One region of the Paraburkholderia flava genome, then DNA from elsewhere that is predicted to be linked to it. Evidence: riboswitches for the same ligand, from Rfam matches in the RefSeq annotation. Region 1 holds a riboswitch; each other region holds the start of a gene.
What was found. A riboswitch is a leader RNA that binds a small molecule or an ion and turns the genes downstream of it on or off. The one in region 1 is predicted to bind cobalamin.
Positions count from the first base shown of each region.

Region 1 (9,728 bases):
GCCGGAAAATTGCGGATCGAACCGTTGTGCACGAACATCCAGTGGCCGTAACGGAACGGATGGCAGTTGGTTTCCTGCACCGGCGTATCGGTGGCCGCGCGGATGTGCGCGACGAAGCGGCCCGCGCGCACCGCGCGGGCCGCTTCGCGCAGATTGCGGTCGCTCCACGCAGGCTGCACGCAGCGATAGCGGAACGGCGGATCGGTCGGATGACCGTACCAGCCGACGCCGAAGCCATCGCCATTGGTCGTCGTCGCGCCGAGGCGCGCGTGCAGGCTCTGGTCGATCAGCGAATGCTGCGCGCGAAACAGTACCGTTTCGAGCTGGATCGGGTTCCCTGTGTAGGCAAGCCAGCGGCACATGGTCGGTCTCCGTTCAGTCCCACTGCGCGTTGAAAATGCGCGGTGGCAATTTCAGTTGGCAGCATGCACACCCGCGAGCGGCGCGAGAAACTGCGACACGCCGGTCAGGATAATCTGCACGCCGATGCACAGCAGCAGGAACGCCGACACGCGCAACGCGACCTTGGTCCCTTCGGTGCCGAGATAGCGCGCAAAAACCTCCGCGCGGCTGTACGTCAGATAGATCGCGATCACCACCAGCACGCTGATCGTCACCGACGCGATCGCCGACATCAGAAACTCGGACAGCTTGTGCGTGCGGTTCGCGTTCAGCGCGATCGCGGTCGCGATCGTGCCGGGGCCAGTGGTAAGCGGAATGGTCAGCGGAAAAAATGCACGCGATTTCGCTTCGTCGGGGCTGACCTGCTTCACCGCTTCTTCGTTGGGCCGACGATCGGGTGCATTGAGCATGTTCCAGCCGCTGACCGCCACCGCGAGACCGCCGCCGATCCGCAGCGCCTCCATCGAAATCCCGAAGAAATGCAGGATCGGCGTCCCGACGAAGAACGCCACGAGCAGCACAAAAAACGCGTTGATCGACACGCGCTTCGCGAGCGCGGTGCGCTCCGCGCTGTCGAGCGATTCGGTGCGGTCGAGAAAAACGAATGCGACGCCGACCGGATTGATGATGCTGATGAGCCCGGTGAAGCCGAACAGGATGTCGGAAACGAGACTGTCGATCATGGCGGTGTCGGGTTTTATTCAGGCTAGCCGTCGCGTGCTCGATGCGAGTGGCCCGGATTTTTCTTGCGCCGCAGCACGACGCGCAGCGCGACCGGCGATCAGTGTAACCGCAACGCACCGCGAAGATCACCTACGTGCGCGCAGCAACGCATGCCGCACGCGCACATCGTTGCATCGTCTTTCAACCGGCCTGCTTATTTTTGACGACCTTTACGGCGTCGAGCTATCCGGCATACAGTCGGAGCCGAAGCTCCGCTGTTCCACACGACGTTCAACCCCGGTTAGAGGAGTCGTCCCATGTTCCTTCGTGTGCTCGCCGCGCTGCCGTTCATCGGCATCCTGCTCGGCGTCCCGTTCGTCAACCGTGTCGAGCCGCTGGTGCTCGGCATGCCGCTGGTGCTTGCATGGATCGTTCTGTGGGTCGTGCTGAGCGCGGTGATCATGACGGTCGTGTTCCGGCTCGATCCGGTGAACCGCGCGCCCGCTGACGAGACGGAGGTCCGATCATGAGCAGCGCTCTCGTTCTGATCGCCGCCGTCACGCTGTTCGCGCTGTACCTCGGCATACGGGCGCGCCGGGGTCATGACATGAACCTGGAGCAATGGGCAGTCGGCGGCCGCAGCTTCGGCACCGCGTTCGTGTTCCTGCTGATGGCCGGCGAAATCTATACGACCTTCACGTTCCTCGGCGGCAGCGGCTTTGCGTACGGCAAGGGTGCGCCGGTCTACTACATCCTCGCGTACGGCACGCTCGCGTACATCCTGTCGTACTGGATGCTGCCACCGGTGTGGCGCTACGCAAAAGCGCAGCGGCTCGTGTCGCAGTCGCACTTCTTCATGCGCAAGTACGACAGCCCTGCGCTCGGCGTGCTGGTCGCGGTGGTCGGCGTCGCCGCGCTGATTCCGTACCTCGTGCTGCAGCTGAAGGGACTCGGCATCATCGTCGCGACCGCTTCGTACGGCGCGATTTCGTCGAGTGCTGCGATCTGGATCGGCGCGGTCGTCGTCACGATCTACGTGATCGTGTCGGGCGTGCGCGGCTCGGCGTGGAACTCCGTGGTGAAGGACACGCTGATTCTCGCGATCGTGCTGTTCCTCGGCATCTATCTGCCGATCCACTATTACGGCGGCGTGTCCGACATGTTCCGCGCAATCGAGGTCGCGCGGCCCGACTTCCTGACCTTCCCCGCGAAGGGCTCGAGCGTGGTCTGGTTCCAGTCGACGGTGCTGCTCACCGCGCTCGGCTTCTTCATGTGGCCGCATACGTTCGGCTCGATTTTCACCGCGAAGAGCGAACGCGTGTTCCGGCGCAACGCGGCGATGCTGCCGCTGTACCAGTTGATCCTGCTGTTCGTGTTTTTCGTCGGCTTCGCCGCGACGCTGAAGGTGCCCGGCCTGAAGGGCGGCGACATCGACCTGTCGCTGTTCCGTCTGTCGATCCAGACTTTCGACCCGTGGTTCGTCGGCGTGATCGGCGCGGCCGGTGTGCTCACGGCGCTCGTGCCCGGCTCGATGATTCTCACGGCAGCGTCGACGCTGATCGCGAACGACATCTACCGCGGCGGGATACAACGGCAGGCGTCCGATGCGGCCGTGACGAAGCTCGCGCGTCTGCTGGTGCCGGTCGTCGCGCTGGTTGCGGTCGCGTTCACGCTGCATGGTGGCGACACGATCGTCGCGCTGCTGCTGATGGGCTACAACTTCGTCACGCAGCTGTTTCCCGCGCTGGTCTGCAGTCTCGCGCAACGCAATCGCGCGACGAAACAGGGGGCGTTCTGCGGCATCATCGTCGGGGTGGCGGTGGTCGCGGCGACCACGCTGATGCACCTGAGCGTCGCGCAATTGATGCCGTTCCTGCCCGACGCGTTGAAGGACGTGAACATCGGCTTTCTCGCGCTCGCGTTGAACGTGATCGTGTTCGTTGTGGTGAGTGCGATGACGCAGCCGCATGTGCAGCCCGGTGAAACGTCGGCGCAGACACCGGTGCGTTGAACGACGTGTGATGGTGTGAAGCGAACGGAAGCGGCATGTTGCCGCTTCCGCTTCTGCTTTTAGCTCTCTCGCGGCTAGTGCCGCGTGTCGCCTCCGCGCGTGCCCTCCTTCGCGTACAGCGTCGATTCGCCAAACGTCTCCGCACCCAGCACGCGTCCCACCAGAATCAGCGCAGTCCGTTCGATGTCGGTCGCACGCACCTTCGCGACGATGTCCGCGAGCGTGCCCATCACGCGCGCCTCGTCGGGCCAGCTCGCGCGATACACGATCGCCACGGGGCACGTTGCACCGTAGTGCGGCATCAATTCATCGACGATCGTCGCAAGATGGCGCACGCCGAGGTGAATCGCCATCGTCGCACGATGCCGCGCGAGATCGCCGAGCTGTTCGCCCGGAGGCATCGTCGTCTTGCTGGCGAAACGCGTGAGGATCACCGTCTGCGAAATGTCCGGCAACGTCAGTTCGCAGCCGAGTGCGGCGGCGCACGCCGCGGTCGCGGTGACGCCCGGCACGATCTCGTATGCGATGCCGAGTTCGGCAAGCCGCCGCATCTGTTCGCCGATCGCTCCATACAACGACGGATCGCCCGAATGGACGCGCGCGACGTCGTGTCCGTCGCGGTCCGCCTGCGCGAGCAGCGCGATGATCTCGTCGAGATCGAGGTCGGCGGTGTTCACGATGCGTTCAGCCGTGTTGCCTTCGAGTACCTCGGCCGGCACCAGCGACCCTGCATAGAGAATCACCGGACAGCGTCGTACCAGACGCTGCCCTTTCACCGTGATCAGTTCGGGGTCGCCCGGCCCCGCGCCGACAAAAAACACCGTCATGCCATGCTCCGTAATGAGAAGGATGAATGGACACGCAGGCAGCCCGGACGACGACGCGCGCGAACGCGCGTCAACCGGAATCGTGCAATGCGTGCAGCAGCGCGGCGTCGTTGTCGAATGCACGGTCCGCGGCGGGGAGTGAGGGACGCCGCAGCATCAACACCGGCACACCCCGCTCGCGCGCGACGTCGAGCTTTGCAACGGTCGCGCTGCCGCCGCTATTCTTGCTGATAACGACATCGATTGCATGCGCGTCGAACAATGCGCGTTCGCCGTCGTGCGTGAAAGGACCGCGAGCGTCGAGTACATGAGCACGTTGCGTGCCCGGATGTGCATCGAGACAGCGGACCAGCCACTGCTGATGCGACGGAATGTCGCCGAGATGCGCGAGCGGTTCGCGGCCCAGCGTGAAGAGTGGTCGGGAAAACGGTGCGAGCAACGCGACGAGGCCTTGCCAGTCGTCGGCGAAACGCCAGTCGTCGCCGGGTTGCGGTTGCCATGCGGCGCGATGCAGCGCCCAGTACCGCACATTCGCGATGCGGCTCGCTGCGGCCGCGTTAGCGCTGATGCGCGCGGCGTAAGGATGCGTCGCGTCGACCAGCAGACCGATCCGCTCGTCGACCAGATAGCGAGCGAGACCGTCGACACCACCGAAGCCGCCTACACGCACCGTGCATGCAAGGTCGTCCGGCACCTTGCCGAGTCCTGCGAGGCTGTACACGTGCGGTGTCTTCAGAGTGCGCGCGATCCGCAGCGCGTCGCCGGTGCCGCCGAGCAGCAGGATGCGCATCATCGATCGCCTGACGGTGCTGCCGTGTCGACAGGCTTGCGGCAATCGAGCAACGTGACCGGCAACGCGGGACGCCATGCGTCGAAGCCGCCGAGCGGTTGTGCGGTCGACAGCGCGATGCGCGTCAACGTGCCGCCATGGCGTTCGCGCCACGCGACCAGCTTCGCTTCGCCCTGCACCGTCACCGCGTTCGCAACGAGCCGGCCGCCGGGACGCAGCGCGGTCCAGCATGTGTCGAGCACACCGGACGCGGTCACGCCACCGCCGATAAAAATCGCGTCAGGCACCGGCAGTGAAGCGAGCGCATCGGGCGCGGTGCCGGCGACCAGTTGCAAACCAGGTACACCGAGCGCATCGCGGTTCTGCGCGATGAACGCCTGACGCTGCGGATGCGCTTCGATCGCAATCGCGCGACACGTGCGATGCGATCGCATCCATTCGATACCGATCGAGCCCGCGCCCGCACCGACGTCCCACAGCAGTTCGCCAGGAAGCGGCGCGAGATGCGCGAGCGCAATGGCGCGGACATCGCGCTTCGTCAACTGGCCGTCGTTGGCGAACGCTTCGTCGGGGAGTCCGGGTGTGAGCGGCAGCGGTTGCGCGTCGAGACCCGCGCGGCAGTCGAGTGCGACGAGATTCAGCGCGGCCGGGGACCATGCCGAAGGATCGGCGTGCCATGCGTCAGCACGCGTATCGATGCGGTGTTCGAGCGGTCCGCCCAGATGTTCGAAGACGATCATCCGCGTCGCGCCGAAGCCGCGTTCGACGAGCAGCGTAGCGAGCGCCGACGGCGCCGTCGCATCGCCACCGAGCACCAGCAGACGTGCACCGTCGTGCAGATGCGCATGCAGCGCCGCAATCGGCCGGCCCACCAGCGACAGCATCGTCACGTCCTGCAGCGGCCAGCCCGCGCGGGCCGCCGCGAGCGACAGCGACGACGGCGCGGGCAGCACGTGCAGTTCGTCGGCGGGCAGCGCGCGGGCAAGCGTCGCGCCGACGCCGAACAGCATCGGGTCGCCGCTCGCCAGCACGCAGACCGGTTCGGGACGCCGCGCGAGCAGCGGTGCAAGATCGAACGGATGCGGCCACGGTTCACGTCGTGCGTGCAAGCGTGCGGGCAGCATCGCAAGATGCCGTTCGCCGCCGATTACCACCGACGCATCGAGCAGCGCGCGCCGCGCGGTGCGGCCCAATCCCGCGAAGCCATCTTCGCCGATGCCTACTATGGTCAGCCACGCAGGCATCCCGCCATCCTCATCATGTCGTTTCAGTTCCGGCTGCGTGCCGACGCATGCGTGCTGCGCATGCGATCGAAGCGCCGGAGAAAGAAGGCATAATACAGCCTCGCCGGTGCCCTTCGGGGCCTAAAAGGGAACACAGCGACACTGTGGCTGCCCCCGCAACTGTATGCAGCGAGTCCGCGCTCCACACGCCACTGATTCATTCGGGAAGGCACGCGCGGACCACGACCTGCAAGCCAGGAAACCTGCCGGCAACACTGTTCGTGCCAGCCATCATCGGGCGGGGTGTACCGATGCCGCGTTGCTTCCTGTCGAGGCAACACCGGGCCGTCGCGCGACGCTAAACCGGTAATCGCTTGAATCGAGTTTTGTCCCCTGCTGCTGTCGATGCACGGTCTGCGCCGCGCGCGTCGGCGTGTCCGTCGCTTGCGCGCATCGTTGCCGCACGCGACGGCGGGCTCTGCCGGATCAAGCTGCCGGGCGGCGAACTGCATGCGCGCGATGCGGTCGCGGTCGCACAGGCCGCCGATCTGCACACGGCTGGTATCGTCGAGTTGACCAATCGCGCGAACCTGCAGTTGCGCGGCGTGCGGGCGGGTCACGAGACCTCGCTCGTTGCGGCGCTGATGCAGACCGGCCCCGGTACGCAGGATCCGAACAACGCGCACGCCGATGAACGTCGCAACGTGATGACGAGCCCGCTCGCAGGCCGCGATCCGCAGGCGCTCGACGACACGCGGCCACTCGCCGCTGCGTTGCTTTCGCGACTGCAACGCGAGCCGCGCTTCGCGGCGTTGTCGCCGAAATTCGCGCTGATGCTCGACGGCGGTGAACGCTTGATGGCGGTCGATCATCCGCACGATGTGTGGTTTTCGGCAATGGATTCGGCAGTCGGCGATGCGGATCGTGCGCGGTACGCGGTGGGTCTTGCGGGCTGTCCGTTGTCGGTGCCGGGCAGCGCACTTGCGTCAGTGGCCGCTGCCGATCTACCCGTTTTCGTCGAAGCGTTGCTGCATACGTTCCTGGACGTCAGCGGCTCTGACGACACGCGAATGCGCGACGTGCTCGCCAGCTACGACGCCTCCGCGTTATTGCAACGCGCGGCCGAACGAGCAGACATTGCTTTGCACGACGATCCCGCTGTCGCCGCATGGACCCGTGCACCAGCATCGCCGTCGTTGCGCGTCGGCGCTCATCGGCAACGCGATTCAAAGCTGTCTCACGTCGGCGGGCAGCCGGCGCTCGGGCGGCTCGATACGTGCACGCTGGTTAAGCTGGCCGCGCTCGTATCAGAACACGGCAACGGAACGCTACATGTCACACCGTGGCAAAGCGTGCTCATCCCCGACGTCGCCGACGATGCAGTGCCCGCCGTACTCGATAGCCTGCGCGCACTCGGCCTCGCGTGCGAGCCGTCGCATCCCTACGTGCGGCTGATCGCATGCGCCGGTTCGACCGGTTGCACGAAAAGCGCCGCCGACACAAAAGCCGACGCATTGCATCTCGCCACCCTTCTTCCCGACACGAGCGCAGACGATGCCGTCCACCTAAGCGGCTGCCCGCGCTCCTGCGCGGCCGCGCATTGCGCACCGCACACGCTGCTCGCAACCGCGCCCGGCTGCTATGACCTGTATCAACGCGCGAGCGTGGGCGGCGCCGACCGCTTCGGCATCCCCATCGCGCACCACCTGACTATCGAACAGGCCGCCGCGCTACTCGCGCGACCGTCCCGGAGCCACACCGATGCATGACTACCTTCGCGACGGCCAGCAGATCTATCGCCAGTCGTTTGCGACGATCCGCGCGGAAGCCGATCTGTCGCGCGTGCCGCCCGACCTCGAAAAGCTCGCGGTCCGCGTGATCCACGCGTGCGGCATGATCGACATCGTCGACGATCTGCGTTTTTCCGAGGGCGCAGGACACGCGGGCCGCAATGCGCTTGCGTCCGGCGCGCCGATTCTCTGCGATGCGCGAATGGTCGCCGAAGGCATCACGCGTGCGCGACTGCCGGCGAATAACCCGGTGCTGTGCACGCTCGGCGATGCAACCGTGCCCGACCTTGCGAAGCAGTTCGGCAACACGCGCTCGGCTGTGGCGGTCGAGCTGTGGCGACCGCATCTCGAAGGCAGCGTCGTCGCGATCGGCAATGCGCCGACCGCGCTGTTCCATCTGCTCGATCTGCTCGATGCGGGCGCACCGCGACCCGCGTTGATTCTTGGTTTTGCGGTCGGCTTCGTCGGTGCGGCGGAATCGAAGGCGCTGCTCGCGTCAGGTGGTTATGACGTGCCGTGGGTGATCGTCGCGGGACGACGCGGCGGCAGCGCGATGGTTGCCGCAGCGGTGAACGCGCTTGCGTCGGAGGTCGAATGAGTACGGGTAAGGGACGCCTGTTCGGCATCGGCGTTGGTCCAGGCGACCCCGAACTGCTGACGCTCAAAGCCGTGCGACTGCTGAAAGCGGCACCTGTCGTCGCGTATTTCGTCGCGAAGGGCAAAAAAGGTAACGCGTTCGGGATCGTCGAGGCGCATCTCGACGATGCACAGACGCACCTGCCGCTCGTCTATCCGGTGACGACCGAAGCGCTCGAACCGCCGCTATCGTATGAAGCGATCATCGCCGACTTCTACGACACTGCTGCCGCGATCGTCGCCGGGCATCTCGACGCGGGTCGCGACGTCGCGGTGATCTGCGAAGGCGATCCGTTTTTCTATGGCTCGTATATGTATCTGCACGACCGGCTCGCCGCGCGTTTCGAAACCGAAGTCGTGCCCGGCGTCTGCTCGATGCTCGGCGGCGCCGCCGTACTCGGCGCGCCGCTCGTTTATCGCAACCAGTCGCTTGCAGTGCTGTCGGGTGTATTGCCCGAAGCCGAATTGCGGCGCCGTCTCGCGGATGCGGACGCAGCCGTCGTGATGAAGCTCGGTCGCAATTTCGACAAGGTAAGACGCGTACTCGACGAACTCGGGCTCGCGAAACGCGCGCTGTACGTCGAGCGCGCGACGATGGCAAACCAGCGCATCGTGCCGCTCGCGGACGTCGATCCGATGGCGTCGCCCTACTTCTCGCTACTCGTCGTGCCGGGGCAAAAATGGCAGGGATGATGCCGCCGGCGATCGTGATTCTCGGCGTCGGTGCGCTCGATGTCGCGCGTCGTGTGCAGGCATGCTGTCCGGGTTCGCAGGTGCATGGACTCGCGGGCCGTGTCGAAGCGGACGTCGGCTACACGGAACTCGCCGCGCATCTGCGCGAGCTGTACGCGCGCGGCACGCCGATCGTCGCGTTGTGCGCGGCCGGCATCGTGATCCGCTGCGTCGCGCCGCTGCTCGCGAACAAGGGCGCGGAGCCGCCGGTGCTCGCGGTCGCGGAAGACGGCAGCGCGGTCGTGCCGCTGCTCGGCGGGCTCGCGGGTGTCAACGTGCTCGCACGCGATATCGCGGCCGCGCTCGGCATCGCACCCGCGATCACGACGAGCGGCGAACTGCGTTTCGGCACCTGTGTGCTGAATCCGCCGGAAGGTTATGCACTCGCGGATCTCGCGCACGGCAAGCGCTTCGTCTCCGATCTGCTGGCAGGCGAGACGACGCGCATCGAAGGCGACGCGCCGTGGCTCGACGATGCGGCGCTGCCGCGCGATGCTTCTGCGCAGCGGGCGATTCGCGTGACGCCGTTCGTCGATGCGTCGGCGGATACTTTGTTGATTCATCCGCGGAGTGTGGTTGCGGCGATCGGTGGTATTAGAGACGACGTCGAACAGCTGGTGCTCGATGCACTGCAAGCACACCACGTTGCGCATG
Region 1 is NZ_SMRO01000001.1:395,225-404,952, reverse strand. Features, by position in the region: gene E1748_RS01735 (class II glutamine amidotransferase) at 1-362, opposite strand, end outside; gene E1748_RS01730 (MarC family protein) at 414-1,085, opposite strand; gene E1748_RS01725 (DUF3311 domain-containing protein) at 1,383-1,595, shown strand; gene E1748_RS01720 (sodium:solute symporter family protein) at 1,592-3,076, shown strand; gene cobM (precorrin-4 C(11)-methyltransferase) at 3,151-3,903, opposite strand; gene E1748_RS01710 (cobalt-precorrin-6A reductase) at 3,974-4,696, opposite strand; gene cbiE (precorrin-6y C5,15-methyltransferase (decarboxylating) subunit CbiE) at 4,693-5,937, opposite strand; cobalamin riboswitch at 6,025-6,201, shown strand; gene cobG (precorrin-3B synthase) at 6,291-7,685, shown strand; gene E1748_RS01695 (precorrin-8X methylmutase) at 7,678-8,304, shown strand; gene E1748_RS01690 (precorrin-2 C(20)-methyltransferase) at 8,301-9,035, shown strand; gene cobJ (precorrin-3B C(17)-methyltransferase) at 9,032-9,728, shown strand, end outside.

Region 2 (9,728 bases), on a different contig from region 1:
CGAGGCGCGTTGCCGCGACGCGTTGAACGATCACACGACGTGGCTCGTGAACCAGATCACACGCGAAGTCGCGCTGGCGCTCGAAACGGAACTGACCGGCTGGGTGCGTGATGCGGTCAGGGAAGAGATGGCGCGTCGCGCGCCGGAGCATTGAACTCGACGTAGCGTTCGTAGCGCTTTACTTCAACGTCAGGATCCACGCGGCAAGCGTCGCCGCTTGATCCGGCGTCAACTGCGTGTTGGCGGGCATCGGCACGGCTCCCCAGACACCGGCACTCCCTTCGATGATCTTGTGCGCGAGGTACGTGGCCGCATCGGCACGGCCCGCGTATTTCGCCGCGACGTCGCGCAGCGAGGGGCCCATGAACTGACGCGTCACCGAGTGGCAGCTCATGCAGTTCTGCTGCTGCGCGAGCGCGAGACCGCCGGCCGCTTCGGCATGCGCGGCGCCGCTTGCGAATGCGCTCGCGAGTGCTATGGCTGCATACGTCTTTGATCTCATTGTGGTCTCCGCCGGACGGACATCCAGCCTGTAGTGCCACGCATTATAAGAGCAAAGAAGCGGCGGTTCAGGCGTCGATCGGCCAGTGCGCGCCGATGAAAAAGGGCACACGTTTTACCGTGTGCCCTTGCGGGACGTGCTCCCAGCATCAACCCGCTATCAACCCGTTATAGCGCCCTTGTTCGCCGGCAGCGTGAGTGCCGCGAATTTCGCGAGCACGCCGCGCGTGTAGCGGGGCTTCGGTTGTTGCCATGCAGCGCGGCGGCGTTCGAGTTCGGCCGCGTCGATGTTCAGTTCGAGCAGCAGCTTGTGCGCATCGATCGTGATCGAGTCGCCTTCGTGCACGAGCGCGATCGCACCGCCGTCGAATGCTTCCGGCGCGACGTGGCCGACCACCATGCCCCACGTGCCGCCCGAGAAGCGGCCGTCGGTGATGAAGCCGACCGATTCGCCGAGCCCCTTGCCGATGATCGCCGACGTCGGCGCGAGCATTTCCGGCATGCCGGGGCCGCCGCGTGGGCCGAGGTAGCGCAGCACGAGGATGTCCCCGGCCTTGATCTTGTCGGCGAGGATCGCTTCCATCGCGCTCTGCTCGTCTTCGAACACGCGTGCCGGGCCCGTGATGACCGGGTTCTTCAGGCCGGTGATCTTCGCCACGGCGCCTTCGGTCGCGAGGTTGCCCTTCAGGATCGCGAGGTGGCCTTCCTTGTACAGCGCCTTGTCGATCGGGAAGATCACCTGCTGGTCGGCGCGCGGCACCGACGGCACGTCCTTCAGTTCTTCGGCGATCGTCTTGCCGGTGATCGTCACGCAGTCGCCGTGCAGCAGGCCCGCGTCGAGCAGGATCTTCAGCACTTGCGGAATGCCGCCGGCCTTGTGCAGGTCGGTTGCGACGTACTGACCCGACGGCTTCAGGTTGCAGATCACCGGCACGCGCTTGCGGATGCGTTCGAAGTCGTCGATCGTCCATTCGACTTCGGCCGCGTGTGCGATCGCGAGGTAGTGCAGCACCGCGTTCGTCGAGCCGCCGGTCGCCATGATCAGTGCCACGGCGTTTTCGATCGACTTCTTCGTGATGATGTCGCGCGGCTTCAGATCCTTCTTCACCGCTTCGACCAGCACGCGCGACGATTCGGCTGCCGAGCCGACCTTTTCGTCGTCCGGGTTCGCCATCGTCGACGAATACATCAGCGACATGCCGAGCGCCTCGAACGACGAGCTCATCGTGTTCGCGGTGTACATGCCGCCGCACGAGCCCGACGACGGGCACGCGTTCTTTTCGACCCCTTCGAAATCTTCCTGCGACATCCGTCCGGCCGTGAATTCGCCGACCGCCTCGAACGACGACACGATCGTCAGATCCTTGCCCTTCCAGTTGCCCGGGCGGATCGTGCCGCCGTACACGTAGATGCCCGGCACGTTGAGCCGCGACAGCGCGATCATGCCGCCCGGCATGTTCTTGTCGCAGCCACCGATCACGACGACGCCGTCCATCCACTGGCCCTGCACGCAGGTCTCGATACAGTCCGAGATCACTTCGCGCGACACGAGCGAGTACTTCATGCCTTCGGTGCCCATCGACATCCCGTCGGAGATCGTCGGCGTGCCGAAGATCTGCGGATTCGCGCCGGCGTCCTTGACGGCGTTGACCGCTGCGTCGGCGAGACGCTGCAGACCGGAGTTGCACGGCGTGATGGTCGAGTGGCCGTTCGCGATGCCGATCATCGGCTTGTCGAAGTCTTCCTTCTCATAGCCAAGCGCGTAATACATTGAACGGTTCGGCGAACGCGCGACACCCTGTGTGATGTTCTTCGAACGACGGTTGTACGACATGGGGAAACTCCATCCAGTTTGTTTTGATCTGTCCGCCGGGCGACTGGCACCGGCGTCTGCCGCAAGAATGCAATGTCCTGATGCGCGTGTCCAATATATTATTGGGGGCCTATTGAGTCGTGAAATATATCGCCATGCAGCCCATCACGCCGGACCTGCGCCAGCTGCGCTACTTCATCGCGGTGGCCGAAGAGAAGCACTTCGGCCGCGCGGCCACGCGCCTGTCGATGACGCAGCCGCCTTTGTCGCAGGCGATCCGCGCGCTGGAGGACACGCTCGGCGTCGAGCTGTTCGCGCGCACGCGTCGCTCGGTGGAACTGACGCAGGTCGGCGCCGATCTCCTGCCCGAAGTGCGCCGGCTGCTGGCCGCCGCCGAAGCACTGCGGCCGCTCGCACAGAGCCTCGCGCGCGGCGAGGCGGGCGTATTGTCGCTCGCATTCGTGTCGACCGCCGACTACGGGCTGCTGCCGCTGCTGTTGCGCGATTTCGGCGTGCGTCATCCGCGCGTGCGGCTGCAACTGACCGAGGCGACCAGCGATGTGCAGATCGAAGAACTCGTGGCCGGACGTATCGATGCGGGTCTGGTGATCGCGCCGCTGCCGCCGCGCCATGCGGCACAGCTGTCGTGGCTGCCGATCGCACGCGAGCCGCTGGTGATCGCGATGTCGTCGGCGCTGGCGGCGCGTATCGATGCGGGGCCGGTCACGGGTTCCCGTAAGCGAGGCGCGGCAGGCGTGCGTGCGCACAGCGCGGCCGCAGCCGCCGCAGAAGCCGGCGACGGCGGCTGGAACCCGATCCCGATCAGCCTCGCCGACGTCGCCGACGAACCGCTCGTCGTCTTCCCGAGGCGTTTAGCGCCTGGCTTTTATGACATCATTATGGATTGCTACGGCGTGGCTGGCCTCGCGCCGCGCATCGGCCAGGAAGCGATCCAGATGCAGACGATCGTGAGCCTCGTGTCGGCGGGCATGGGCGTCGCACTGGTGCCGCAATCGCTGCGTAACCTGCGGCGCACCGGCGTCGTGTACCGTCCGTTGCGCGAAGCGGTGCCCGCGATCGAGACAGGTCTTGTCTGGCGTACGGCGGAGGTGAGCCCGGTGCTCGCGGGCTTCATCGAGATCGTGCGCGCGCATGCGGCGACGGTCGCGAGGAAGGCTGCGCGACCACGTCGCTGAACGCATTGCCGCGGCATGCGTCCAATGCGAGGCTGGCCGTCGTAGCTGGTACACATATAGAAGCACACCGAAGAACCCGAACCTCACCACACGATGCTCATTCACCCGAATTTCGATCCCGTCGCGATCCACCTGGGACCGCTTGCCGTGCGCTGGTACGGTTTGATGTATCTCGTTGCGTTTGTCGCGGCGATCGTCGTGGGGCGGCTACGCTTGCGGCTGCCTTACGTCGCGGCGCAAGGATGGACCGCGAAGGACATCGACGACATGATGTTCTACGGCGTGCTCGGCACGATCCTCGGCGGGCGGCTCGGCTATGTGCTGTTCTACAAGGCAAGCTGGTACTTCGCGCATCCGCTCGACATCTTCAAGGTGTGGGAAGGCGGCATGTCGTTTCACGGCGGCTTCCTCGGTGTGGCGCTCGCGATGGCGCTGTTCGCGCACCAGCGCGGACGCACGTGGCTGCAGGTCACCGACTTCGTCGCGCCGATGGTGCCGACCGGGCTCGCGGCGGGCCGCCTCGGCAACTTCATCAATGGCGAGCTGTGGGGCCGCGTGACGAATCCGTCGGCGCCGTGGGCGATGCTGTTCCAGAGCGCTTCGAGCGAGGACGCGGGCTGGCTTGCCGCGCACCCTGATAAGGCTGCGCAGTGGCATCTCGCCGATATATTCGCGCAGTACCACATGCTGCCGCGTCATCCGTCGCAGTTGTACGAGATCGCGCTCGAAGGCGTCACGCTGTTTCTCGTGCTGTGGTTTTTCTCGCGCAAGCAGCGGCCGGTCGGCGCGATTTCGGCGGTGTTTCTGATTGGCTACGGTCTTGCGCGCTTCACGGTCGAATTCGCACGCGAGCCGGACGACTTCCTCGGGCTGCTCACGTTCGGGCTGTCGATGGGGCAGTGGCTGTCGATGCCGATGGTCATCGCGGGCGTCCTGATGCTGGTGTGGGCGTATCGGCGTGGTGGTCGTGCGAAGGGGCAGGCCGTCGGCGCGAACTGATCGGCCGTGCCTGACGAGTCAACAAAAAGCCCTGCATTCGCGAGAATGCAGGGCTTTCTTTCTTCATGGGCTCGCGGCCATCGCGTGACGTGGGGTCACGCGATCACGCGTTACTTCATCTGCACCGAGCCCGACACGTTGACCGTCACCGTCGACGTCCCCGCCTGCAGTGCCACCGGCGCATCGCTCTTCGCGCTGAACGACGAGGGGGCCGCGGCCATCATCATCATCCGTGGATGCGGCATGATGCCGTCGCGGCCGATGTTGACCTCGCGGATCGAATAGCCGCTATAGCCGAATGCCTGCGCGGACGCGGAGGCCTGCTGACGGAACGACGCGATCGCTTCGCTGGTGAGCTTCTGTGCGGCGGCACGCTGCGCTTCCGGCGACAGCGAGAACTGCACATCGCCGACCTGCATGATCGAGCCCATCTGGCCCGCGAGCTTCGATGCGGCAGCGAAGTCATGCGATTCGAGCACGATTTCTGTACGACCGCGCCACGTCGAAATGCGACCGTTGCGATCGGTCGACGGGCTGATCGAGAACGAGCCCGTGTGCGCGGTGACGCCGGATACGCCCTTGGCCTTTTGCAGCGCCGAATCGGCACGCTGGTTCAACGTGGTAGTCAGCGACGACGGATCGGCCGCTTCCTGCTCGTAAAACAGCGTGATGTTCACCACGTCCTGCGGCACTTCGGTACTGGCCTGCGCATTCAGAGACAGCACGCCGGCCGGCTGATACGGCGCGCTCTGCGCGTGCGCGGTTGACGGCACGAGCGACAGCATCAGCGGAGCGGCCGAAGCCACGGCGAGCGCGAATGCGATGGCGTTTTTTCTGGTCATTATGGGACTCCTTCCGTGAACAGGATTGCGCGCGGCCCGTGCCGCTGCGCATTGCTCGCGTGGCCTTTCGTGCAGATCCTGGAGAGGCGAAGAAAGGATGGACCGCACGCCCTGTGGTACGAGACGGGCACGACGCTTGCGAGCCAGTTAGGCGTGCTTTCATGCCGACAGGTTCCCTTCACCTGACCGTTTCTGGCACTTTCTGACGGTTTCGTCAGGTTGCCGCGACATGACGTCGCATACGAGCGTAGCGCGTGAGGTTGCATGCCGCATCACGTGCGGTACTACATCAGCCGCTTCGTGATGAAGCGCCACTCTTCGCTCGTGACCGGTGTGATCGACAGGCGGTTGCCCTTCGCCAGCACGCGCATCTGCGCGAGTTCCGGATGCTCGCGCAGCGCCGCGAGCGGGACCAGCGTCGACTTCTTCTTGAACACGACGTCGACGAGTACCCAGCGCGGTGTTTCGCGCGTCGATTTCGGATCGTAGTAGGGGCTCTTCGGATCGAACTGCGTCGGATCGGGGTAGGCCGTCGACGACACTTCGGCGAGCCCGGCAATGCCGGGCTCGGGACAGCTCGAGTGATAGAACAGCACACCGTCGCCGACCTGCATCGTGTCGCGCATGAAGTTGCGCGCCTGATAGTTGCGTACGCCGGTCCACGGCAACGTGCGTTGCGCGGCGTCGGCGAGATCGTCGATGCTTGCTTCGTCCGGTTCGGACTTCATTAGCCAGTAGCGCATGAATCGAATGAACGCGAAATGAGTGAAGCGATGAGTGAAAAAAAGCGCCGCTCAAAGAAAAACGGCACCGGACGAATGTCCGATGCCGTTCGAATAGGTCCCCGCCTTAGCCGCTAGGCCGGCATCCTGAACCGGGGGTTCAGAATTGGTCGCAGTTAGCCGCACTTCGGGTACATCAGACAGAGTGACGCGCACGCCCGTGCTGCAAATTTCCACAACCGTGCACATGGCATTGGTTCAAGGAATATATGACCTTGGCAAACCAGGCAGGGAAGCTGACAACTGAGCCGACGTACTCTGTGCCGACTCACATAAACCGTTTGAAACAGGAGACCTTGAAGCTGATGCTACCGGTCCGATCGGCCTTTGTCTACTGGCCTCGTGTAACCGTTATTGCGTGCTGTACTGGTTGATCACCGTGTCCAGCTGATCGTTCATCTGGGCCATTGTACGCCGGATTTCTTCAGCCGGAAACGATTCGCCATGACGTACGCTGGACTGCAGCTTGAGCAGTTCCGACGCGAGCGACAACGCAGCCATCACCGCAATGCGGTCCATGCCGCGCACGTTGCTGTGCGTGCGGATTTTCGACATTTCCGCGTCGACCCGCGCGACAGCTTCGAGCAGTGCCGCTTCGGTTTCCGGCGAACACGCGAGACGATAGGACTGGCCGAGAATCGAGACTTCGATCTGCTTCGTGGTCATGCATTTTCTCCGTGGCGGGCATCCGCATCGCTGCGTGCAGCGCCGTCTTCCTGCGGCGCGGACGCGAGCAGATCGAGCTGATTGTCCTGTTCGGAGTGGCCTTTCGCGCGCGGCAGTTTTTCGAGAATCGCGTTGAGGCGAACCTGTGCGTCGTCGATCTTCGCCGACAGCGCATCGCGTTCGGCCTGCAGCGCATTGCGCTCTTCGCGCATCTGATCGAGTTCGACGCGCGTCGCTTCGCAATCTGCACGCGCTTGCGTGAGTTGTTCTTCGAGCGCCTGGCGCGCTGCGTAGTGACGCTGACTGAGTGCAATCAGACGTCCAATGTTCTGTGAGAGTGTTTCGAGTTCGGTGAGCATGTGCTGCGTCCTCTAAAGACACGGCATTTTAGCGCGGAATGTCGGGCGTTCCGATAAATGTCTCGTTTCGAGACGTAACAGCATCGCTTTTTGCGCATATCCGGCAATTTCGCGATGTGATTCCAGCGGGATTTCGCTGCGTTTTTTGCATGCCTTCGATGCGGCGCACGCATGCACTTGTGCGAGTGCAGCGAAGCAGGGATCGCCCTTTCTTGACGCCACAGAGTGCGCTGCTACACTTGCGGCACTCTTGGTGCCCGCGCGCGATTTTCGTATCGCGTGCAGTTAAACGGGAAGCAGGGAGCGGAGTCCGCCCGACCGAGCCAACCTGTGCTGCCCCCGCAACGGTAAGCGACCGCATCGTCATGCAGGTCGACCCTTCATGTGCATCTCCTGGCCTTCGCATAGCGAGGCCGCGCGATGTGCATCGTGCCACTGCGCTTCATGCGTGGGAAGGCGGGTCGATGTGTCGCCAGCCCGGATACCGGCCAGAGGGAGGGGAGCGTCATCCGTCGCGCACGTGCCGGCGAGCATCGGCCGGCGGTTGCCGTTCCCTGTTACGCAACGGCCTGCGGGGAGCGGGCCGCGCACGCTACCACAGGAAATCCGTCGATGTTCACCCCGATCGCCCGCACGGCACTCGCTGCGCTGGCCGCAGCGGCCTATGCGCCGCTGACGGCATTTGCACAGAGCGCGCCGCAGACACAAGAGCCGTCTTCAAGCGACACCCAGCCTGTCGCTTCAGCGTCGTCTTCCACTGCAGTCGTTACGTCTCCGGGCACCGCTGCACCTGCCGTTGCAAGCACGGCTGCCGCCGCTTCTTCGGGCACCGCTACGCCCGTCGCGGCAAGCACAAGTTCTACCGCTTCTTCCATCACCGACGCACACACGCTATCGCCGATCGTCGTCACCGCTGACCGCAGTCCGCAAAAGCTCGCGGACACCATCCCGCAGACCACGCTGTTCGACAGCCAGGACATCGCCGATACGACCGCGCAGGATGTCCCCGGTCTGCTGCAACTCGCACCGGGCGCGCAGATCGTGCGCAACGGCGGCCCCGGTTCGCAGGCGAGTCTGTTCCTGCGCGGCGCGTCGTCGGTGCAGTCGCTGGTGCTGATCGACGGTGTGCGCGTCGATTCGGTGAGCCTCGGCAATGCGCAGCTGTCGCAGCTTCCGCTCGACCAGATCGATCACGTCGAAGTGGTGAACGGCAACGTGTCGGCGTTGTATGGCTCAGGCGCGATCGGCGGCGTCGTGCAGATCTTCACGAAGAACGGCGGCGATCATCCGCCGCGTTTCGACTTCTCGGTCGGCTACGGCAGCTATCACACGCAGACGCAGCAGGCGGGCGTGAACGGCGCGCTCGATCACGACGGCAACACGACGTTCAGCATCTCGCTCGCGCGCTCGAAGGACGACGGATTTTCGTCGCAGAATCCGGCGCTCGCGCCCGGCGTGAATCCGAACGCGAACGGCTATCTGAACGAGAGCATCTCGGCGTCGCTGCGTCATCGCTTCAACGACAAGTGGGACGCAGGCGTGCGCTACTTCCAGTCGAACGGCAACGACAGCTACGACAACGCATACGGCCTGCCAACCGATCTCAACAATCTGTACAGCAAGGTCCAGCAGTTGTCCGCGTTCGCGAACGGCAAGCTGACCGACTGGTGGACCACGCACTTCGTCGTCGCGGCCGGCAACGATCGCAGCCAGAACGCGCTGAACGGCGTGTACACCGACCGCTTCAACACGGACAACCGCCAGTACACGTGGCAGAACGACTTCACGTTCGGACCCGGCCAGAAGATCCAGCTCGGCTACGAACATCTCGACCAGTCGCTCGATTCGGACGAATACTCGGCACCGGACCGTCACGTGAACTCGGGCTTCATCGGCTATACCGGCCGCTTCGGCGCGAGCCAGATCCAGGCGAATCTGCGGCGCGACCAGTACTCCGATTTCGGCGGCGCGAACAGTTACTATCTCGGCTACGGCTACGATTTCAATGCGCACTGGAAGGCCACCGCGAGCCTGTCCGATGCGTTCCGCGCGCCGACCTTCAACGACCTGTACTTCCCGGTGAGCGGCAATCCTTTGATCCAGCCGGAGCGCAGTCACTCGGTCGAAGGCGCGCTGCAATACGCATCGGATGCACTCGGCGTGATCCGCGTCACCGCATTCCAGACGCGCTACTCGAACCTGATCGACTACGTGCAGACGATCCCCGGCATCTACGTCGCGCAGAACATCGGCCATGCGAAGGTGCAGGGCGTCGAAGGCTCGTGGAGCGGGCACGTTGGAAAGACCGATGTGCGCGCGTCGCTGACGGTGCAGAATCCGGTCGACGAAGACGCCGACACCGATCTCGTCCGTCGCGCGCGTCATTTCGCTTCGTTCACGGCGAACCGGTCGATCGATGCGTGGCGTGTCGGCGGCGAGTGGATCGTCAGCGGAGAGCGCAACGACAGCGGCACGCCGCTGTCGGGCTACGGTCTCCTGAACCTGTCCGCGCGCTACAACATCACGAAGGCGTGGTACGTCTCCGCGCAGATCCAGAACCTCTTCAACCG
Region 2 is NZ_SMRO01000004.1:264,969-274,696, reverse strand. Features, by position in the region: gene E1748_RS29265 (DUF2486 family protein) at 1-154, shown strand, start outside; gene E1748_RS29260 (c-type cytochrome) at 179-502, opposite strand; gene ilvD (dihydroxy-acid dehydratase) at 662-2,335, opposite strand; gene E1748_RS29250 (LysR family transcriptional regulator) at 2,470-3,510, shown strand; gene lgt (prolipoprotein diacylglyceryl transferase) at 3,604-4,509, shown strand; gene E1748_RS29240 (SIMPL domain-containing protein) at 4,620-5,351, opposite strand; gene E1748_RS29235 (EVE domain-containing protein) at 5,636-6,094, opposite strand; RNA gene ssrS (6S RNA) at 6,189-6,370, opposite strand; gene E1748_RS29230 (cell division protein ZapA) at 6,485-6,799, opposite strand; gene E1748_RS29225 (ATPase) at 6,796-7,158, opposite strand; cobalamin riboswitch at 7,393-7,665, shown strand; gene E1748_RS29220 (TonB-dependent receptor plug domain-containing protein) at 7,771-9,728, shown strand, end outside.
Region 2: another riboswitch for cobalamin. It lies ahead of E1748_RS29220 (TonB-dependent receptor plug domain-containing protein); the one in region 1 lies ahead of cobG (precorrin-3B synthase).

Region 3 (9,728 bases), on a different contig from region 1:
CGGCACTGGGCGCCTGGGTTGCTGCTTCGGAGCTTGTTCGTGGGCGAGGGAAATCTTCGTCGGGGCGCTTGAGATCGGGATCGCCTTCGCGACGCTACTCGCTTGCTATCGTTCGCGTGGTTTTGCTGTTTTCCGGGAGTGGCTTGAGCGTGAATCTCGCGCTGGCGCAGACTGCGCCTCCGGCGAGTAACAGTGGGTATTTCGCTGCATTTCATGGTACCGCTGGCGTGATTATTGATGCCAATGGTACGCATACAGAAAACCCATCTGATGGGAATTTTTCTTTTTCAATTGGAAATACTGGGGATGGAAATGGGTATTTAGAGAGCGCGAATAATGTAAGCAATGCAGTGCAGATCGTTGGCCTTAATAATGGCACATTGGCCATTAAATCTTCCAAGGTCGAAATCAACGCGACTGTCGATATGAAGGGGCATCTGATCACCGGTCTTATGCCGGCCACGGTAAGTCCGGATAGCACGGACGCAGTGAACGGTGCGCAGCTGTCGTCGCTGTCCACTTCTGTTTCGACGGGTATCGGTTCGTTATCGACGGGCTTGAGTACAGCCAACGGCGATATCGGTTCACTGTCGACTAGACTGGGTACAGCGAACAGCAACATCGGTTCGCTATCTACCGGCCTGAGCACGGCCAACGGCAACATCGGTTCACTGTCGACCGGTCTAAGTACTGCCGCCAGCAACGTCAGTTCCTTATCGACCGTCGTCGCCGATTCGGTGCAGTACGACAGCCCCGATCACACGAAAGTCACGCTGGGCGGCGCCAACTCACAAAAGCCTGTAGCGCTTGCGAATGTCGCCGACGGCGTCCAGCCGACCGACGCCGTGAACGTGTCGCAACTGACGTCGCTGTCCACGTCGACCTTGGCGGGTATCGGTTCGCTGTCCACAGCGCTGGGTACGACAAACAGCAACGTATTGTCGTTGTCGACGTCGGTCGCGAACGGCATGAGTTCGCTGTCCACCGGACTGAGCACGACCGGCAGCAACGTATCTTCGTTGTCGACGTCGATCGCGAACGGCATGAGTTCGCTGTCCACCGGCCTCAGCACGACCGACGGCAACGTGGCGTCGCTGGCCACCTCTGTGTCGACGGGCATCGGCTCGTTGTCTACCGGCGTCGCAAACGTCGGCGCGCAGCTTTCGTCGCTATCGACGGGTATCTACGAACGTGTCGAGCAGATCAGAACCGCCAACGGCGTGGCTGCCGACATGAAGGGCACCGGCGCCGACAAGCCCACCGTCACCGCCGGTGCCAATTCGGCGGCGATCGGAGCGAATTCGAACGATGGCGGCCGCCGCAATGTCGTCTCGATAGGCAATGCCGCGCAGCAACGGCAACTCGTCAACGTAGCGGAAGGCACGCAAGCCACCGATGCGGTCAATCTCGATCAATTGAACCGGGTCACGTCGGACGGAATGCGGCAAGCGAACAGCTACACGGACAGGCGCATCGCCGGTGTGCAACAGAGCATCGATCAAACCGCGCGCAACGCATACTCGGGTATCGCGGCGGTGACTGCGCTCAGCATGATTGGCGATGTCGACAAGGACAAGACGATTGCGCTCGGTGTAGGTGTCGGCACGTATCGTGGTTACCAGGCGGTTGCGGTTAGCGCGACCGCGCGCCTGACCGATAACCTGCAAGTCCGGGCCGGCGCGGGGGTGACCAGCGGTAGCAGCGCGGCGGGCGTGGGGGCGACGATGCAATGGTGAGCATGGCGATCGCGCAGGTGAAGTCGCGAGACGAGGCTCCGTCAATTCGCGATGCGACCCGACCGCAACCGCAGCAAAGCGACGCCGCAGCGTAGCGTGCGCGATCCTTCAGCGCACGCACGCTACGCACCAGGCCACCACACCCAACCACGCATCGAACGCCGCAGCTCCACCCTCGACAGCGGCCCGATTTCGATCCGCATGCCTGCAGCGAGAGGGATCTTCAGCGTATGCAGCACAGCCGCGCGAATCACCACCGCATGCGTGACCGCGACGACGAAAGGGACGTCGTCGAGTGCATCGAGCCATCGCGCGACGCGTGTCGCTACCGCAGCGAACGATTCGCCGCCGGGCACGACGGCGTCGGGGTCGGTGCTCCATGCGGACAGCGCGGATGGATCGGCGTTTGCGACATCGGCGACACGTTGGCCGCGCCAGTGGCCGTAGTCCATATCGGCGAGCGGGGACGCAGGCTGTGCAGCGAGGCCGAGCGCGTCGGCTGTTTCGCGTGCGCAGAGAGCGGGGCTGACGAATACGGTCGCATCGCGCGGCACATCGAACCGCTCGCGATACGCGTGCGCGTCAGCGATGCCGCGCGCGTCGAGCGGATCGTCCGATGGAAAGCGGCCCGCGCGCATCGCCGCGGTGGCCGCGTGGCTCACGAGCCAGAGCCGTGTGTGCATCACATCGTCCCTTGTAAAGCGCTTCACCGTAGGGCGGCACAGCGAGGTTTAACGCGTAGAATACCGTCACCAAAGCAAGGAAGCCGGTGCAAGCCCGGCGCGGTCGCGCCACTGTAATCGGTTCATCGACGAACCGGAAGCCAGACCCTAGCTTTGCGTCCTCTCTTTCCAACGACTATCGGGGCGCGCAACCCCAGGAGAAGTCCGTCATGACCGATGCTGTTTTCCAACCGGCTGCCCAGCCGGCACCCATCCCGCTGCGTGAGCTGTTGCCGTGGTTCGTCTTCGGCGGTCTGCTGCTGTTGCTGGCGATCTACTTCGTCGGCGCGGAAGAAGGCGCGACATCGCTGATTCCCGGCATGTATGTGCACGAGTTCGTGCACGACGGCCGCCATCTGCTCGGCTTTCCCTGCCACTGACGGAGCATTGCGATGACAGGTCGATTGTTGATGCGCGGGATGCTCGTAGGCATCGCCGCAGGATTGCTCACGTTCGGTTTCGCGAGGATCGCGGGTGAACCGCAGGTAGATCGCGCGATTTCGTTCGAAGAAAAAGCCGATGCGGCGAAAGGCGAAGCGCCCGAGCCGGAACTCGTCAGCCGCCATACGCAGGCAGGGCTCGGTCTGCTGACCGGTTGCGTCGTGTACGGCGCAGCGGCGGGCGGATTGTTCTCGCTGGTGTTCGCGTATGCGTACGGCCGCGTCGGCAAGCTCGGCGCACGCGCGTTGTCCGCATGCCTGGCGCTCGCGGCGTTCGTGTCGATCGTCGTGGTGCCGGGGCTCAAATACCCGGCCAATCCGCCATCGGTCGGCGACCCGGAGACGATCGGCTATCGGACGGGCCTGTACTTCCTGATGATCGCGATCTCGCTCGCGGCGACGGTGTTCTCGCTGAAGCTGCGGCGTCGCGCGGCGGCGCGCTACGGCGCATGGAACGGCGCGATTCTCGCGGCCGGCGTGTTCATCGTCATCATCGCGGCGGTGCAGGCCGGACTGCCGTCGATCAACGAAGTCCCCGCTGCCTTCCCGGCCGTGCTGCTGTGGAAATTTCGCATGGCCGCGCTCGGCATGCAGGCGATTCTGTGGACGACGATCGGGCTTGGATTCGGCGCACTCGTCGAAGCGGGACGTCGTGGGGCGAGTGGGGTGCTGGCTGTGGGGCGGTGAGGTTGAAGCGCTTCGCTGGGGGCTGCATCTACGGTTAAGCGGATGTGCTCACGCAACCCGGCGAGGCGCTAGCGAATCACGATGTTGAACCCTTGGTCGAATCATCGCGTCAGGCGAGGCGGGCCTTGTTTGAGCGAAGGCCCGATGATACCGTTCGAGCGCCGGCCGGATCGACTACCAAAACGCACGCGCAAACTCGACACACGCGAGTGTCACAACCAGTTCATCCTGGTCCAGTCTGATTGCCCCGGTTAAGCTATCTCTCCGGCTGAAAAGCCGATGCACATTCTTAGTGACCGTTGCAGTCAAAACTTTCCCCAAGATGATCAAAGAACTCGCGACTTTTGAAAATTTCAGCGAATTGGGCTACCTGCTCGCCAATGCAGATCTTGCACAGGAAGCGTTGAGAAACCCGATGTTCACGGGATTCGCACACTTCGTCAGATACGGGCAGAACGAGCAAAGGATGCAGTTCAAGCCGACGATGTCCGATGCCGAGATAGATCGCGCGTTGCTGGACAACAGTATCCCGGCGCCGGACAAGCTGAAAAACGCCCATCTAAACCAGAGCAATCTGGTTCTCGAGCTTGGAAATCACGAGGGCATGAGCGTGCTCGAGATCGGTAGCCGCGAGGTCACCGGAGTATCCAATGCCAAAAGTCTGTTCACCAACGCGAAGTACACTGGATTCGACTACTACCCGGGAAATAACGTCGACGTGGTGGGCGATGCCCACAAGCTTTCCACGTACTTCGACAAGGAACAGAAATTCGACCTGATCTATTCGACCGCGGTGTTCGAGCATCTGGCCATGCCTTGGGTCGTCGCGCAGGAAATATCGAAACTGCTGAAGGTCGGCGGAATGCTGTTCATCGAGACACACTTCTCGTACTCGTCGCATGAACGTCCGTGGCATTTCTTCCAGTTCAGCGACATGGGACTCCGCGCATTATTTTCCCCGGCGCTCGGCTTCGAATGTATTGAAGCCGCGATGGCGAACCCGATCACGGGGAAGTTCTCGTCGCTTGCCGATCCCTATCTGCGCGGTCAATGGGTGCAGGGGCTGTATTGTCATAGCCAGTATCTGGGCGTGAAGCGTCGCGATGTTCAATCGGTCGATTGGGACGGTGTTGCTATCGACGACATCGTGAGCGGAACGGCGTATCCCGCCCCCCGCGCCTGAACGCACGTCATAAGCTCGCGCTGTGGTGGATCAAATCACTCCGTTGATCCACCTCATCAAGCCGCAGCCGCCCGATGCTGCTTCAACAACCCATCCCTGACGAACTGCGCGAGTTCGCGCGCGACCGGACTGCCGCCATGCTCCGGCAGGTAGAGGCTGATCGCGAACGGCGGCAACTCCGGTAGCTTCGCATCCGCGCCGAGGATGTCGAGATCGGCCGGAACCGTCGACACCAGCCATGCGGTGATCGCGAGGCCGGTGCGCACCGTCGCGGTCGTCGCTTCGATGTTGCCGCTCTCGAACACTGTGCGCCATTCGATGTCGTGCTCGCGCAGCGCGTCGAGCACGCTGTCGCGAAACGCGCAGGTGTCGGTGACCATCGAGATCGGCAGCGGCCGCTTCAGGTGCGCATTGCCGCCGCGTGCGCCGACCCACACCAGCCGTTCGACCCGCAGACATTCGCCGCCCGCATGGGTCGCGGGCTCTTCGACCACCGCGAGGTCGAGCGATCCGCGCGCGAGCCAGTCCGCGAGTTCCGGCGACGAGCCGCAGACGATCGACATCTCCACATTCGGCCACGCCTCGGTGAACGCCTTGAAGATCGGCGAGAAACTTGCGCCGACCAGGTCGTACGGCACGCCGAGCCGCACCTGTCCTGCGAGCGGCCGCGCGGCCATGTCGGCCCAGATCTCGTCGTTCATCCCGAGCAGGCGCTTTGCCTTGCCGAGAAAACGCTCGCCGACCTGCGTCAGTTCCAGCTGACGCCCGACGCGTTCGAACAGGCTGGAGCCGAACGATTCCTCGAGCCGCTTGATCTGCTGGCTCACTGCGCCCTGCGTGAGGTGCAGCGTGTTCGCGGCGACCGTCATGCTGCCGCGCTCAGCGACGGCGACGAACGTGCGGACAAGAGAGATATCGAGGTTGTGGACAAGGTTGCGTGCCATCGTCGCATTATAGAAGCTAATACATGGCATCAGAATCTTTCGATTTTCTAATGATGGCCGGCTGGCTACAGTGACGTCTCTTTGGGTTACGTCAGCGTGTCCGCCATGTCCGTGCTTTCCTCCGTGTCTACTGCAGGCGCCGGTTCGCTTGCGCCGCTGCTCCTGTTCGTCGTCGTCGCGACGATCACGCCGGGCGGTGCAACCGCGCTCGCGACGGCGTCCGGCTCGCGCTTCGGCTTTCGCCGTTCGATTCCGCTGATGGCCGGCATCGCGGTGGGTCTCGCGTCGCTCGCGGCCGCATCCGCCGCCGGCCTCGCGAGCGTGCTGCTCGCAGCCCCCGCGCTGCAGACGGCGATGAAGGCGATCGGCAGCGCGTATCTGCTGTGGCTCGCGTGGCAGATCGCGCGCAGCGGGCCGCCGGATCTCAGGCGCGGCGCGCAGGCCTCCGCGATGCCGACGACGCTCGTCGGCGGCGCGTGTCTGCTGTGGCTCAACCCGAAAGGCTGGGCGATGGCGCTCGGCGCGGCCGCGTCGTTCGCGATGCTCGCGAACGGGCCGCTGCACCTCGCGCTGCTGCTCGCCTGTGCGTTCGGCGGCAGCGCGCTGGTGTCGATGGCGCTGTGGTGCGCGGCCGGCGTGCTGCTCGCGCGGCTGCTGCGTACGCCGCGTCAATGGCGAACCGTCAACACGGTACTGGGCATCCTGCTCGCGGTATCGATCATTCCGATGTGGAGATAAGCATGAGTAAAGCAGGATTCGCGGAAGCGTTCGATCTCGCGTCCGCATTCGATGACGTGACCGACTACTGGTCGCCGAAAGTCGTCGCGCAGGTCAACGATCAGTACATGAAACTCGCGAAGGTGAAGGGCGAGCTGACGTGGCATAGCCATCGCGACGAGGACGAGCTGTTCTACATCCTGCGCGGCCATCTGCGGATGGAATACGAAGGCGGTCGCGTGGTCGAACTCTCCGAAGGGATGGTGCATGTCGTGCCGAAGGGCGTGCTGCACAACCCGGTCGCGCACGACGAGTGCTGGATCGTGCTGATCGAAGCGGTATCGACCCGCCATACCGGCGACGTCCAGACGCCGCTGACGCGATCGATCGAGGAGCAGTTGAAGTAACGGGAAGCAGGGGCCGTTCCGCGCGACGCGATGCTGCAGCGTGCCGGCCGCGCAAAGAATTTTGTTGTGTCGTGTCGAACCGGCGGATCGCCGTTCGTCGTGCAACGAAAGCGCGCAAATCGCGCTTCGGACGACGAACAGGAGGCGGTCATGCACGGCGCGACGAAAAGGCGAGGGAAGGGGAGTCGAACGGGTATCTCCGTGCGTACTTCCGCGCGGCATCCCACGCGCACACGTACACGCACGCCGCGAAGCCACGCCGTGACAGCAAGACTCGCATCGCCGTCCCGCTCCGCCATCGCCACGCAAGCACGCCGTAATACACCGAGCCTTGAGCGCGACGCGCAGGAATGCGACACTCGCGAAGCCGCTTCATCGCGGCTTCGCGAGCCGGCGTTCCCCGGCGATCCTCTTCCTTATCTGGAGCACGAAGATGCAGTTGATCGGCATGCTGGACTCCCCTTACGTGCGTCGCGTCGCAATTTCTCTCGGCGTGCTCGGCTTGCCGTTCGAGCGTCACAACGTGTCGGTGTTTCGCGACTACGACACGTTCGTGAAGATCAATCCGGTCGTGAAGGCGCCGACGTTCATCGAGGACGACGGCACGTTGCTGATCGAGTCGTCGCTGATCCTCGATCATCTGGATTACAAGGTCGCGCCGGCAGAGCGGCTGATGCCCGAGGACCCAGCCGCGCGGCTGCAGCTCGTCGGCTTCGCGCTCGCTGCCACGGAAAAAGCCATGCAGCAGGTGTACGAGCGCCACTTGCGGCCCGTCGAGCGGCAGCACGAACCGTGGGTGGACCGCGTGAACACGCAGATGCACGCGGCGTACACGCAGCTCGAGTCGATGATCGCGAATCGCGAAGGCTGGCTGTGCGGCGAACGGCTGATGCAGCCGGACATCACGATCGCGGTGGCGTGGCGCTTCACGGACTTCATGCTGCCGGGTGCGCTGGATCCGGTCCGCTATCCGGCGCTCGCAGCGTTGTCGGCGCGCGCGGAGGCGCTGCCGGAGTTCATCGCGACGCCGCTCGACTAGGCGTCGAACCCGCGCCGGCGGGCGTGCCGAGCGTCCGCCACGCACGGTCCGCCGCGCTGCCGGCGATTGTTCGCTTCACGCGACAAGTGACTTCGTATTCCGCCCATTTATCTGCGGGCGCTGGGTTCCTAAAATGCTCTCATCGAAACGTCATTTGCAGCGCAGCGCCGAAGCGGCTCCGCGCGATGGGAGCGGCCATGAAGGATCTGATCGAACGACAGCTATATCACCCGGCACTCGTGCTGCCGATGGTCTCGCTCATGCAATTGATGGTGTCGCAGGATTTCAATCTCGGGCAGGTGGGTTTCATGGTCGCGACGCGCGGTGCTCAGGCCGCGTTGCAGCGCTCGCGCCGGCTGTTCCATCACGGCGACTGCGGCGATTGCGCGGCTTGATGCGCGGTTCACTGATGACAATGCGCAAGCGCACAGGAGCTATCCACATCGAGGCGTAAGATGACGCGGAGCCAACAGCTTCGGGAGATCGGTCATGCCTCGGCATTTCGACGCGGTAGTCATCGGCACAGGGCAAGGCGGCGCGCCGCTTGCCGCGCGCCTCGGTGAAAGCGGCAGAACGACGGCGGTCGTCGAGCGCGCGGCGTTCGGCGGCACCTGCGTCAACGTCGGTTGCACGCCGACCAAAAGCTATGTAGCGAGCGCGCGTGCCGCGCATGTCGCGCGGCACGCGGCGGAACTGGGTGTGCAGATCGGCGGCCCGGTTCATGTCGATCTGGCAAAGGTGAAGACGCGCAAGGACGGCGTCGTGGCCGAGTCGCGCGACGGCGTGGAGAAATGGCTGCGCGGCACGAAGAACGTGACGGTGTTCAACGGGCATGCGCGCTTCACCGGCCCGCACACGCTGCGCGTCGAAAACAACGACGGCACGACAGAAGACCTCGAAGCCGACGAGATCTTCATCAACACGGGTACGCGCGCGGTGGTTCCACCGGTCGAAGGACTCGAGCGCATCCGCTATCACACCAATTCCTCGTTACTCGAACTGACTGAGTTGCCCGATCATCTCGCGATCGTCGGCGGCAGTTATATCGCGCTTGAATTCGCTCAGGTGTTCCGCCGTTTCGGCAGCCGCGTCACGGTGCTCGTGCGCGGCGATCGGATACTCGCGCGCGAGGACGAGGATTTCGCGCATGGCGTGCAGTCGGTGCTCGAACGCGAGGGGATCGTGTTTCGCTTCGGCGCGGAGCCTGCGCGCGTCGAGCCGCTCGCGGTCGACGGCAGCGGCGTGCGCGTGAGCTTCGCAGCAGGTAGCAGCAGCGGCGAACCCGTCGACGCGAGCCATCTGCTGTTCGCCACCGGCCGTCGTACGAACACCGACGATCTCGGCCTCGACGCGGCCGGCCTCGCGACCGACAGGCACGGCATGATTCCCGTCGACGGCCAGTTGCGCACGCGCGTGCCCGGCATCTGGGCGATCGGCGACGTCAACGGTCGAGGTGCATTCACGCATACGTCCTACGACGACTTCCAGATCGTCGCCGCGAATCTGCTCGATGGCGGTAAGCGCAGCGTCGACGATCGCATCATGGCGTACGCGGTCTATGTCGATCCACCGCTCGCACGCGTAGGGCTATCGGAGAGCGACGTGCGCGCGAGCGGCCGTCCCGCGTTGATCGCGACGATGCCGATGTCGCGCGTGGGCCGCGCACGCGAGCGCGGCGAAACGGACGGCTTCATGAAGGCACTCGTCGATCCGCAGACGAAGCGCATTCTCGGCGCGGCGATTCACGGCATCGAAGGCGATGAGGCGATCCACACGTTCATCGACATCATGACCGCCGATGCGCCATACACCACGCTGCAATACGCGATGCACATTCACCCGACGATCAGCGA
Region 3 is NZ_SMRO01000002.1:1,186,387-1,196,114, forward strand. Features, by position in the region: partial or broken gene E1748_RS32095 (ESPR domain-containing protein) at 1-83, shown strand, start outside; gene E1748_RS16735 (YadA family autotransporter adhesin) at 150-1,736, shown strand; gene E1748_RS16740 (histidine phosphatase family protein) at 1,859-2,419, opposite strand; cobalamin riboswitch at 2,447-2,589, shown strand; gene E1748_RS16745 (CbtB domain-containing protein) at 2,629-2,838, shown strand; gene E1748_RS16750 (CbtA family protein) at 2,851-3,585, shown strand; gene E1748_RS16755 (class I SAM-dependent methyltransferase) at 3,878-4,768, shown strand; gene E1748_RS16760 (LysR substrate-binding domain-containing protein) at 4,825-5,712, opposite strand; gene E1748_RS16765 (LysE family translocator) at 5,818-6,450, shown strand; gene E1748_RS16770 (cupin domain-containing protein) at 6,453-6,836, shown strand; gene E1748_RS16775 (glutathione S-transferase family protein) at 7,270-7,875, shown strand; gene E1748_RS16780 (hypothetical protein) at 8,073-8,270, shown strand; gene E1748_RS16785 (FAD-containing oxidoreductase) at 8,365-9,728, shown strand, end outside.
Region 3: another riboswitch for cobalamin. It lies ahead of E1748_RS16745 (CbtB domain-containing protein); the one in region 1 lies ahead of cobG (precorrin-3B synthase).